DNA from 4 places in the Geobacillus sp. E263 genome. Region 4 is predicted to be linked to each of the others. Evidence: riboswitches for the same ligand, from Rfam matches in the RefSeq annotation. Region 4 holds a riboswitch; each other region holds the start of a gene.
What was found. Region 4 has a riboswitch for S-adenosylmethionine ahead of FNL97_RS02580 (methionine ABC transporter ATP-binding protein). Riboswitches for the same ligand answer to the same signal wherever they lie in the genome.
Positions count from the first base shown of each region.

Region 1 (3,158 bases), 150 kb from region 4:
CAACGATATTGCTAATCGCTTGAATAGGGTAAGCAGCGCGGGTATTTTCCGTTAACGTAGCGTCATCATAATTAGGCAGTCTTGTATGCTCATCGATAATAACGTTTTCGAGCACCGCACCGAATCCGATCGCATCAAAAATTTGCGGTTCTTTTTCCCGTGATAAATTGATGCATTTTGCATAGCAACCGCCTTCGATATTAAAGATGCCGCGGTTGGACCAGCCGTGTTCGTCATCACCAATAAGACGGCGGTTTGGATCGGCGGAAAGCGTCGTTTTTCCCGTGCCGGATAGACCAAAGAATAATGCGACATCCCCTTCTTTACCGACGTTTGCCGAACAATGCATCGATAAAATTCCTTGTTCTGGGAGCAGATAATTCATCACAGTGAAAATCGATTTTTTCATTTCGCCAGCATATTCTGTGCCACCGATTAGCACGATCCGCCGTTCAAAAGAAATAATGATAAATGTTTCCGATCTTGTTCCATCAACAGCAGGATCTGCTTTAAAGTTTGGTGCGCAAATAACGGTGAATTCCGCTTTGTGTGTTTGCAGTTCTTCCGCTGTTGGGCGAATAAATAGTTGATGTGCAAATAAATTTTGCCACGCAAATTCATTAATGACTTGGATAGGTAAGCGGTATTTGGGATCAGCGCCGGCAAATCCTTTAAAAACAAATATTTCATCTTTTTTCATTAAATAGTCAATTACCTTATTGTATAAGTTTTCGAAAACTTCTTCAGAAATCGGCTGGTTCGTCGTCCCCCAATCGATTTTTGATTTCGTCGAAGCTTCTTCTACAATGTATTTATCTTTTGGAGAGCGACCTGTATATTTTCCTGTCGTTACCGCAACTGCTCCGGTAGCTGTCAACCGACCTTCATTTCGTTGCAACACTTTTTCTACAAGCTGTGCTACCGATAAATTATGAAACACATTTGGCTGTTGTAATAATGTGGTAAGTTTACTTGTCATATTAGCGACTCCCATGTACAAAACCTTCCTTTTTATTGAAATGGTCTCCTTAAAATAGTATAACACATTTTTATTATTAGTCCATACTATTTGTGACAATTTCTTTTCTTTTATTTTTCTCATTTTTGTTCATAAAAAAATTGTCTAATTTTGTTGACTTTCTTTATTTAATTACGATATGATAACTCATTGAACGGATACTCTTATCCCGAGCCGGTGGAGGGACAGGCCCGATGAAACCCAGCAACCGTCACAACTGGAAATGTGTGAAATGGTGCTAACCTGTGGCAAGGCAACGTCCTTGAGCGATAAGAGTGAAAGGAGCAATATGATTGCAATGACCTTTCCTCAAAATTACAGGAAAGGTTTTTTTATATGTCTATGTGTCAAGATATATAAAAGCTATAATAAAAGGGAATGAGTACCGTATCATCTGCAGTTTGCAGGAATACAATATTTAGACGTTCGATTATGAAAAGAGGAGGAAACTGACGAATGTCAAAAAAAAGACGTTTATTTACTTCGGAATCTGTAACGGAAGGTCATCCTGACAAAATTTGTGACCAAATTTCCGATGCCATTTTAGATGCCATTTTAGAGAAGGATCCGAATGCTCGCGTCGCATGCGAAACGAGCGTTACAACAGGGCTTGTGCTCGTAAGTGGAGAAATTACGACATCAACATATGTAGATATCCCGAAAATCGTCCGCGATACGGTTCGCGAAATTGGCTATACTCGTGCGAAATATGGTTTTGATGCCGATACTTGTGCTGTATTGACATCGATTGACGAACAGTCTCCAGATATCGCAATGGGAGTCGATAAGGCGTTAGAAGCCCGCGAAGGTCAGATGACTGACGAGGAAATTGAAGCGATCGGTGCTGGAGACCAAGGGTTAATGTTTGGATTTGCTTGCAATGAAACGAAAGAATTAATGCCGCTTCCGATTTCGTTAGCGCATCGTTTGGCACGCCGTTTGTCAGAAGTGCGGAAAGAAGCCATTTTGCCATATTTGCGTCCAGATGGCAAAACACAAGTAACAGTAGAATACGATGAAAATGGAAAACCAGTGCGTATTGATACGATCGTTGTATCAGCGCAACATCATCCGGAAATTACACAAGAACAAATTGAGCGCGATATTAAAGAACATGTCATTAAGCCGGTTGTACCAGCAGAACTGATCGATGAAAACACAAAATATTTTATTAACCCGACAGGCCGTTTCGTCATCGGCGGACCTCAAGGCGACGCTGGCTTAACAGGACGGAAAATTATCGTTGACACATATGGCGGTTATGCTCGCCATGGCGGCGGTGCGTTTTCTGGTAAAGATCCGACAAAAGTAGACCGCTCCGCAGCCTATGCAGCGCGTTATGTAGCGAAAAACATTGTTGCTTCAGGACTTGCGGATAAATGTGAAGTGCAGTTGGCATATGCGATCGGTGTTGCAAGACCGGTTTCCATTTCCATTGATACGTTCGGAACCGGAAAAGTATCCGAAGATATTTTAATTGAAGTGGTGCGCAACAACTTTGATCTTCGCCCAGCTGGCATTATTAAAATGTTAGATTTGCGCCGCCCAATTTATAAACAAACAGCGGCTTATGGCCATTTCGGACGCACGGACATCGATCTTCCATGGGAGCGCACTGATAAAGCGGAAACATTGAAAGAGCAAGCTCTTGCGTTAGCAAAGCAATAACAAACAGAAAAGGGAGTTACGTTATGTAGCTCTCTTTTTTTGGCAAAATCAAGGGCAAACGCAACGAAAAAGCATCTGCTTTGACTGCTCTGCAGAAAAGATTGGCAACAATTTGTTTCAAAAGAGTAAACGAAATGCTATATTCCTATTATGTATGGTATAACCAATAGGGTAAATATAAGAGGACAGGTGAAACAAAACATGTGTGGGTTTATCGGATGCGTTCATGATGAGCCGAAAATGCCAGACGAACAATGGCAGAAAACGTTCGAAGAGATGAATGATATGATTACACATCGTGGTCCGGACGATCATGGATACTATTTTGATGAATATGTCCATTTCGGGTTCCGCCGCTTAAGCATCATTGATTTAGAAGCAGGTCATCAGCCGCTTTCTTACGAAAATGAGCGGTATTGGATTATTTTTAATGGCGAAATTTACAATTACCTTGAGCTGCGGGATGAATTAG
Region 1 covers NZ_CP041632.1:671,579-674,736, forward strand. Annotated here, with positions in the region: gene pckA (phosphoenolpyruvate carboxykinase (ATP)) at 1-994, opposite strand, end outside; SAM riboswitch class I at 1,180-1,294, shown strand; gene metK (methionine adenosyltransferase) at 1,475-2,686, shown strand; gene asnB (asparagine synthase (glutamine-hydrolyzing)) at 2,888-3,158, shown strand, end outside.
Region 1: it holds a riboswitch for S-adenosylmethionine, as region 4 does, so the genes downstream of both, metK (methionine adenosyltransferase) here and FNL97_RS02580 (methionine ABC transporter ATP-binding protein) in region 4, are expected to answer to the same signal.

Region 2 (3,158 bases), 1.0 Mb from region 4:
GACATAAATGGGCTACTTATATCCGGCAACCCTGAAGTAAGAAAAATGCTTGGATACAAACCACGCGAATATATTGGCAAACATTTTACTCAGTTTATCGCCCCAGACCAAATTGAAAAAGCAAAAAAAAAATTTGAACGAACATTAAAAGGAGAAAGTTGTGAATATGATTTACAAGTAAAGCATAAAAATGGAAAAATTATTGACATGCATTTTAAAACCATTCCAATAATTCATGGAAATCGCTTGAAAGGAATTTATGTGATTGGCCAAAATATGACGGAACTCAATCGCTACCGAAAAGAGCTGGAAAACTTATATCATAAACATACACTCATATTAAATTCTATTGCTGAAGGAGTTTGTGGGATTGATAAACATGGAAATATCGTTTTCTGGAATCCAGCTGCAGAACGAATGACGGGATATAAAGCGGAAGAAGCCATTGGAAAAGCATCGCATGATATCATTCACCATACGAAAAAAGATGGAACTCCTTACTCTATTGATGAATGCCCAATTGATCTCGCCATTCAAGATGGGAAAACATATCATATTAGTGAAGATATTTTTTGGAAAAAAGATGGTACCCATTTCCCCGTTTCCTATACGGTAACGCCTGTTTTGGAAAATGGAGCCGTCGTTGATGCGGTATTGACATTCACCGATATTACCGAACTGAAAAAAACAGAAGAATTCATTCGAACATCGGAAAAGCTCTCAGTTGCCGGCCAGCTAGCGGCTGGGATCGCCCATGAAATTCGCAATCCGCTTACAGCCATAAAAGGATTTATACAACTATTGCAATTCGAACTTGACGTGAAAAAACCTTACCTTCACATTATTGAATCAGAAATTCAGCGCATTGAACTTATTTTAGGCGAACTATTAGTGTTGGCAAAACCACAAGCAACCAAATTTACAAAAAGTGATATTGGCGTTTTGCTTCAACATGTCACCACTTTATTAGAAACACAAGGTATTTTGCATAACATCCAAATTATTACAAAAATTGATCCATCTCTTCCTCTCATTGAATGTGACGAAAACGGATTAAAGCAAGTATTTATTAATTTCTTAAAAAATGCAATGGAAGCGATGAAAAGCGGTGGACATATTTTTATTGAGGCACAAAAAAAGGATGAATATTCCGTTCTTATCCGCTTTATCGACGAAGGCTGCGGAATTCCAAAAGAACAGCTAGAAAAAATAGGAAAACCGTTCTTTACAACAAAAGAAAAAGGTACTGGCCTCGGAATAATGATCAGTAAAAAAATTATCGAAGACCACGGTGGAACGATGTCGATTATGAGTGAAGAGAATAAAGGAACAACCGTCGAAGTAACATTGCCGATCCGCGTTTCTGCATCCTCTGTTTTGCATAATTCCCTATTATCCGGTTGACATGCATGGAAAAGGTCGGACAACAAACCGCCCTTTTCTTTCCTGATTTCTTTATTCCTCTACTGTGTTATATCAGCAAAAAATTAATTCCTATCGAAAAACTAGGATTGACTTTTGTGTGAATTATGTTAAAATTTTAATCAATTACATCAAACTTATCGAGAGTGAGGGAGGGAACTGGCCCGATGAACTCCGGCAACCTGCTTCATGAAAAAGTAAGGTGCTAATTCCAGCAAAATGGGTGCCATTTTGGAAGATAGGGTGAGTGTGCGACCTTTTCGCTCTTTCCAAAATGGGGAGCGTTTTTTATGACTGGACATAGCGCCATTACAGAAAATAGTCGTTTATTTTTATAACTATATAGCCGATTAATCCGCTTTACTTTATAGGATTTTTAAAGGAGGAGCAATATGCTGACTTATCACACATGGGAGCAAGAAAAACCTTCATTCCCTCACGACAATGAAACAAAAGGAGCGCTTGATGTTCTTACTTGGGCATACGACGAATATAAAGATGATGTTGTTTATGCCTGCAGCTTTGGAATTGAAGGGATTGTTTTGATTGACTTAATTTCGAAAGTGAAACGAGATGCGGAAATCGTGTTTCTTGACACAGGGCTCCACTTTCGCGAAACGTATGAAACGATCGAAAAAGTAAAAGAAAAATATCCTTTCCTCCGCATCGTGATGAAAAAACCAAGTTTATCACTAGAAGAACAAGCGCAACAGTTCGGGAATGAATTATGGAAACACAACCCAAATAAATGTTGTGAATTGCGAAAAGTCATTCCGCTGCGCGAAGTATTAACAGGGGTAACCGCTTGGATTTCCGGATTGCGCCGCGAACAATCGCCAACACGCAGCCATGTCGAATATATCAATAAAGATGACAAATTCCAATCGATTAAAATATGCCCGCTTATTCATTGGACATGGAAAGATGTATGGAATTATGTATACAAACATCATCTTCCGTACAATGTACTTCACGATCGCGGCTATCCAAGCATTGGTTGTGAACCTTGTACGTCCCCTGCACTCGATCCAAATGATTTACGCTCCGGCAGATGGGTCGGTCACGGGAAAACAGAGTGCGGGCTTCACATCACATAAGGAGAGGCATGATGATGCTCCTAGCAGTTGCTTTTATTGTTTCCTTCTTCTTTGCGATGAATATCGGAGCAAGCGGAGCTGCCGCTGCGATGGGAGTTGCTTACGGATCAGGCGCTATCCAACGTAAATCAACAGCTCTTCTTCTTTGCGGGTTAGGAGTTTTTCTTGGCAGTCTAGGCGGCGGCGAAGTTGTCAAAACGATCGGATCAGGAATCGTGCCATCATCTATATTGACGATTCAAATTGTCGTCATCATTTTGACAGCAGCGGCCATTTCACTATTTGCTGCCAACATCATGGGCATTCCGCTATCCACAAGTGAAATTACAGTCGGGTCCGTTGTCGGCGTCGGCATCGCTTATCAAGCAGTATACTTTCATCAATTGGTGTTTATTGTTTCTATATGGATCATTATTCCGATTATTGCCTTTGTTTTCACGTTTTTTATCGGTAAGTGGTTTTTAACGCTAAAGCAAAAATATCCACAATTAGAACAAGGCACATGGCAAAAAACGTTTATGACGCTTCTCATTATTACTGGCTTTTTTGAAGCGTTCTCCGCCGGAATGAACAACGTTGCTAACGCAGTCGGACCGCTTGTCGGTGCCGGTTTGATTTCCGTTTCATACGCGACTGTTT
Region 2 covers NZ_CP041632.1:2,984,478-2,987,635, forward strand. Annotated here, with positions in the region: gene FNL97_RS15365 (PAS domain-containing sensor histidine kinase) at 1-1,404, shown strand, start outside; SAM riboswitch class I at 1,557-1,667, shown strand; gene FNL97_RS15370 (phosphoadenylyl-sulfate reductase) at 1,815-2,519, shown strand; gene cysP (sulfate permease) at 2,534-3,158, shown strand, end outside.
Region 2: it holds a riboswitch for S-adenosylmethionine, as region 4 does, so the genes downstream of both, FNL97_RS15370 (phosphoadenylyl-sulfate reductase) here and FNL97_RS02580 (methionine ABC transporter ATP-binding protein) in region 4, are expected to answer to the same signal.

Region 3 (3,158 bases), 1.5 Mb from region 4:
AATTCCGTGTTTTGCAGCAAACGACACTGTTTCTTCAAAGAACTCCTTAGAAGCGATCGCCCCAGTCGGGTTATTCGGATAGTTTAAAAACATGATTTTTGCTTTTTCTGCGATATGTTCAGGAATTTCAGCATAATCAGGCAAAAACTGATTTTCCGCACGCAATGGCATCATCACCATTTTCGCACGGGCCAGCGCAATCCCCGACCAATAATCCGGATATCCCGGGTCAGGCACGAGCACAATATCGCCTGGATTGGCTAAACATTGCGGAATCTCTACAAGCCCTGCCTTTCCGCCAAACAAAATCGCCACTTCTTTTTCCGGATCAATGGCAACGCCGTATTCGCGTTCATAAAACGCAGCAACGGCGCGTTTCAAAAAGGAATATCCTTGAAATGGCGAATATTTGTGATATTTCGGGTTCGCCACCGCTTTTTGCATCGCCTCAACGATATGCGGCGGCGTCGGCTGGTCGGGGTTTCCTTGCCCTAAATTGATGATGTCATGCCCCTCCGCCATTTTTTTTGCGACTTTATCGACAAGCGAAGCAAAAAACTGTTTTGGAAGGCTCTGCAATAACTCGGATGGAGGAAACTGTTTCATCATGAACACCTTCTCAAAAATTTCTTGAAATTCTAGTGCAAAATCATATATCGTAAAAATCAAAATGTAAAGTAAAATTTTTTCGAGGTGAATGTTCATGACGATAAAAATCGCATGTCTTCAGCTAGATATCGCTTTTGGCAATCCTAATGAAAACGAACGGCGCGTTGAAAGAGAGATAGAAAAAATTTCAAAAAATCACCCAGATATTATCGTCCTTCCTGAACTATGGACGACTGGCTATGACTTAACCAGACTCGATGAGATTGCCGATGAGGGCGGTATGCGTACAAAAGCGTTCATTCAAAAACTTGCCAAGTCGCATCATGTCAATATTGTCGCTGGATCAATTGCCAGAAAAACAGATCGCGGCGTCACCAATACGATGTACATCGCCGACCGAAACGGCATCATCGTTGGCGAATATAGCAAACTCCATTTGTTCCAGCTGATGGATGAACATCTTTACTTACAGCCAGGGGAAGAAATGGGATTGTTCACATTAGAAAACACTCGATGTGCAGGCGTCATTTGTTATGACATCCGCTTCCCAGAATGGATTCGCATCCATATGGTCCAAGGGGCGGAAGTGTTATTTGTCGTCGCCGAGTGGCCGCTTCCTCGCCTTTCGCATTGGCGTACACTGCTTGCGGCGCGCGCGATTGAAAATCAATGCTACGTCATCGCATGCAACCGCGCTGGCAGCGACCCAAACAATGTCTTTGCCGGCCATTCTCTGATAATTGACCCATGGGGAGAAATCGTTGCAGAAGCAAATGAAGAACCTTGCACGTTAATGGCACAAATCGATCTAAAAAAAGTAAGTGAAGTGCGAAAACAAATCCCGATTTTTGCGGATCGCCGCGCTGACGATTACATCGCTGCCGAAAAAAATTTTTAAAAAAGTGTTGACAAATCGGTTCATGACCATGTATGATTCGAATCAAGCACAAAACATCAAAATTGCCAACATAACGAAAATTAAAAAAAAGTGAATATGCTGACATACTCTTATCAAGAGTTGGCTGAGGGAATTGGCCCAATGAAGCCCAGCAACCGACCGTAATACTATCGTGAGATAGGGCGCACTTTTTTGGCGCCGGAAGTTCGCTACTTCCGCAGGGCACGGTGCTAAGTCCAACAGAAAGACTAGGTCTTTCTGAAAGATAAGAGGTGCGAAGATACGGAATCTTCAAGCCTCTTTCTATGCAGAAAGAGGCTTTTTAATTTACATGAAGGAGGATTTGCATTATGTCAGTTTCTCATCCATCGGTTTATGAACCATTAACGGAACAAGGCGCCATTTCTTTGGCAGTCCGGCTTGGGCTCTTTCCGGAAGGAACACCGCTTGCCTGCCGCGAAATCGGCGACGGCAACTTAAATCTTGTTTTCCGCATCGTCGATCAGCAAACGAAGAAAGGAATCATCGTAAAGCAAGCGCTCCCGTACGCAAAAGTAGTCGGTGAAAGCTGGCCGCTCACATTAAAACGCGCTGTTATTGAAAGCAATGCGCTGCGCACATTCGCAAGCTATGTTCCGCAATACGTGCCAAAAGTATACTATTCCGATGAATCTTTGGCAATTACCGTTATGGAAGATTTATCTCACTTGCAAATCGCCCGCAAAGGGTTGATTGAAGGAAAAACATATCCGCTTTTATCGCAGCATATTGGCGAATTTATCGCAAAGACATCGTTTTACACTTCCGACTTTGGCATGAATCAACAAGAAAAAAAACAACTGGCGCAAAGTTTTGTTAATCCGGAATTATGCAAAATCACCGAAGACCTTGTATTTACCGATCCGTTCTTTAATCATGAAACGAACAACTTTGAAGACGAGCTTCGCGATGATGTAGAAGCGCTTTGGAACGATGACAAGCTCCGCTTAGAAGTCGCCAAATTAAAGCGCAAGTTTTTAACCGGAGGAGATGCGCTCATCCACGGTGATTTGCATACTGGAAGCATTTTCGCCAGCGACGAAGAAACGAAAATCATTGATCCAGAGTTTGCGTTTTATGGCCCGTTCGGTTTTGACATCGGCCAATTTTTCGCAAACTTGCTGTTAAATGCGTTGTCCCGCCCAGAACAACAACAAGAACCGTTATTTGCTCATATCGACAAAACTTGGGATGTATTCTCGACAGTCTTTTCTGATCTTTGGCGCACTCACAATGTAGAACCATATGCAAAAACAGAAGGATTATTAGAAGACGTGCTGCATCACACGTTTATTGACGCGATCGGCTTTGCCGGATGTGAAGTCATCCGCCGCACGATTGGGCTAGCACATGTTGCTGACCTTGATGGCATTGAGGATAAAGAGGAACGCTTACAAGCAAAACGTTATGCCCTTCGTCTTGGTAGAAGCCTCATTTTGCAACGTGAAACATTATCTAGCACTAAAGAAATCCGTTCCCTTTTCGCACAAACAGTGCTTGCAGCAACGAATTAACACAATGAAAGGAAGGACCATAATGGCAGAACCATTCACAATCCCGCGCTCTGTGGAATGGAACGACACTCATATTACAATTTTGAATCAACAAAAGC
Region 3 covers NZ_CP041632.1:2,531,218-2,534,375, forward strand. Annotated here, with positions in the region: gene FNL97_RS13010 (pyridoxal phosphate-dependent aminotransferase) at 1-606, opposite strand, end outside; gene FNL97_RS13015 (carbon-nitrogen family hydrolase) at 704-1,507, shown strand; SAM riboswitch class I at 1,615-1,779, shown strand; gene mtnK (S-methyl-5-thioribose kinase) at 1,858-3,060, shown strand; gene mtnA (S-methyl-5-thioribose-1-phosphate isomerase) at 3,083-3,158, shown strand, end outside.
Region 3: it holds a riboswitch for S-adenosylmethionine, as region 4 does, so the genes downstream of both, mtnK (S-methyl-5-thioribose kinase) here and FNL97_RS02580 (methionine ABC transporter ATP-binding protein) in region 4, are expected to answer to the same signal.

Region 4 (3,158 bases):
GCTAAGTTGCCAAGGCCGCCGGCGCCAACGACCCCTGCCATCGCTGTATATCCAACTAAAGCAATTGCAGTGACGGTAATTCCAGATACAAGAGCAGGCAATGACTCTGGAAGAAGCACTTTCCAAATAATCGTGGCCGTTGTCGCTCCCATCGCTTTGGCCGCTTCGATGACACCTTTATCAATTTCGCGAAGCGCAATTTCCACCATTCTCGCGTAAAATGGCGCCGCTCCAATAATGAGTGCTGGCAATGCCGCATTTGCGCCAAGAATCGTTCCGACAACGAATTTCGTAAACGGGATTAACAAAATAATTAATATGATAAATGGGATGGAACGAAAAATGTTAACGATAGCGGCGATGATCATATTCGCCAAGCTGTTTTCCCATAAGTTTCCCTTTGACGTTAAAAATAAAAGCAGTCCAAGAATCGTTCCTAATATAAATGTTGCAACGACAGAAATTCCTGTCATATAAAGCGTTTCAACGGTCGCTGCCCAAATCATATCCCACTCTACATTTGGTAAGAGGTTAGCGAGCATCCGTAATCACCTCCACCGCTACTTGCTGCTTTCGAATATAATCGATCGCGCGGGCAACTTCCTCTTTCTCTCCATCCATATGAACAAACAGCACACCGTAAGCGCCTTGATGAGTTTGCGAAATTTTTCCTTGAAGAATATTCGCATCAACTTGAAATTGGCGAACAACGTTAGCAATCAGCGGCTGTTCCGTAACCTCTCCAACAAACGTCAATTGAAAAACCGTTCCTTTTGGATATTTATCGAGTAAATGCGCAATCGTTTCTTTCGTTTCCTCCGGTTCGATGACCTGCTGTACAAATCGTTTCGTAATCTCCTGCTTTGGCTGCCGGAACACTTGCAGCACTTCTCCTTGTTCGACAATTTTTCCGTTTTCCATCACTGCAACGCGGTTGCAAATTTTACGAATCACGTGCATTTCATGGGTAATTAATACAATTGTCAATCCTAAACGCTTATTAATATCCACCAAAAGTTCCAAAATGGAGTCGGTTGTCTGCGGGTCTAGCGCGGATGTCGCCTCATCGCACAATAACACTTTTGGATTGTTCGCCAAAGCGCGCGCGATGCCGACGCGCTGCTTTTGCCCGCCGCTAAGCTGTGACGGATAGGCGTTTTCTCTTCCTTGCAAACCTACAAGCTGAATCAACTCGTCTACTCGTTTTTTCCGCTGTTCTTTCGGTACACCGGCAATTTCTAATGGAAACGCAATGTTTTCGCGAACCGTTCTTGACCATAATAAATTAAAATGCTGAAAAATCATTCCGATTTCCTGACGGGCCTTTCGCAATTCCTTTCCTTTAATATTAGCAATATCCCGTCCAGCGACAATGACTTTCCCTTTGGTCGGTTTTTCCAATCCGTTAAGGAGACGGATTAATGAACTTTTTCCCGCCCCGCTATATCCGATGATTCCGAAAATTTCGCCTTCTTTAATTTGCAAAGAGACATTATCCACTGCTGTTACAGATCCATTGGCCGCTTCATATATTTTTGTCACGTTTTCTAATGTAATCATGCACATTTCCACCTTCCCTCATGTAAAAGACGGCTCGCCGCAAAAAGAAAGCCTTTCTGCTCAAGAGAACAGAAAGGCAATGATTACCGTTCTGTCTCTTATCTCTCAAAGCAGACGCTTTGTGTGAATTGGCACCATTTCAGCGAGTACGCTGACGGTTGCCGGGCTTCATTGGGCACATCCCTCCACCTCTCTTGATAAGAGCACAAAAAACACTTTATTCAATTAAAATCTCTCAATAATTACGAATGTGATTTTATCACTATATGTCGAATAGTGTCAATAGAAATGTTATATCATTATGGAAAATGGCATGATTATCATTTCTTGTGATTATGAGACGGAAACATCAGATGTAATTCCGGTAGCAGCCGCAATTGCCTGTTCTAAATCTTCGATTAAGTCATCGATATTTTCGATGCCGACAGATAGACGAACTAAATCTTCTGTCACTCCAGATGATTTTAGTTCTTCTTCGTTTAGCTGTTGATGTGTGGTGCTTGCAGGATGGATAATTAAACTTTTCGCGTCGCCAACGTTGGCAACATGCGACCATAATTTTACACTGTTGATCAATTTCGCTCCTGCCTCTCTGCCGCCTTTTACGCCAAATACAACGATGGAACCCGCTCCTTTTGGCAAATATTTTTTCGCTAGTTCTTTTGCTGGATGACTGCCATGTTCTGGATAAAGCACCCACTCTATTGCTGGATGACGATCTAAATACTCGACGATTTTTCTTGTATTCGCAATATGTTCTTTCATACGTACATGCAATGTTTCAAGACCAAGCTGAATTTGAAAGGCATTAAATGGGCTAATCGCTGGACCTAAATCGCGAAGCAGCTGCACGCGAGCTTTGACAATGTATGCAGCAGGTCCAAACGCCTCAGCATACACAAGGTTGTGATAGCTTGGATCAGGAGTAATAAATCCTGGAAACTTCGGCGAATTCCAGTCAAAATTACCACCATCAACAATGATGCCGCCTAAGGTCGTCCCATTCCCAACAAGCCATTTTGTGGCGGAATGGATCACGATATTCGCCCCATGTTCAATTGGTCTGCACAAATAAGGAGTGGCGAATGTGTTGTCGATAATGAGCGGAATTCCCGCTTCACGAGCGATTTGCGCCACCGCCTCAATATCTAATATGTGCAAACTAGGGTTGCCAATCGTTTCGGCGAAAATTGCTTTCGTTTTTGGTGTAATCGCTGCTCGGAAATTTTCCGGATTAGACGGATCGACAAAGTGGGTTTTAATTCCGTATTTCGGCAATGTATTGACGAACAAATTATATGTACCGCCATATAACGTAGATGCCGATACAATTTCATCCCCAGCTCCGGCGATATTCAAAATGGCCAGTGTAATGGCGGCCATTCCGCTAGCGAGAGCAAGACTGCCCACTCCACCTTCCAGCTGTGCCACCCTTTCTTCCAATACGGTAACCGTCGGATTGTGGATGCGTGTATAAATATATCCTTCTTCTTTTAGACCAAAAAGGTTCGCGGCATGATCCGTATTGGCAAATAAATAGGCGTTCGATTGATAAATAGGAACCGCACGCGCTCCAGTGGCAGGATCAGGCTTTAATC
Region 4 covers NZ_CP041632.1:517,593-520,750, reverse strand. Annotated here, with positions in the region: gene FNL97_RS02585 (methionine ABC transporter permease) at 1-542, opposite strand, end outside; gene FNL97_RS02580 (methionine ABC transporter ATP-binding protein) at 532-1,560, opposite strand; SAM riboswitch class I at 1,656-1,764, opposite strand; gene FNL97_RS02575 (O-acetylhomoserine aminocarboxypropyltransferase/cysteine synthase family protein) at 1,894-3,158, opposite strand, start outside.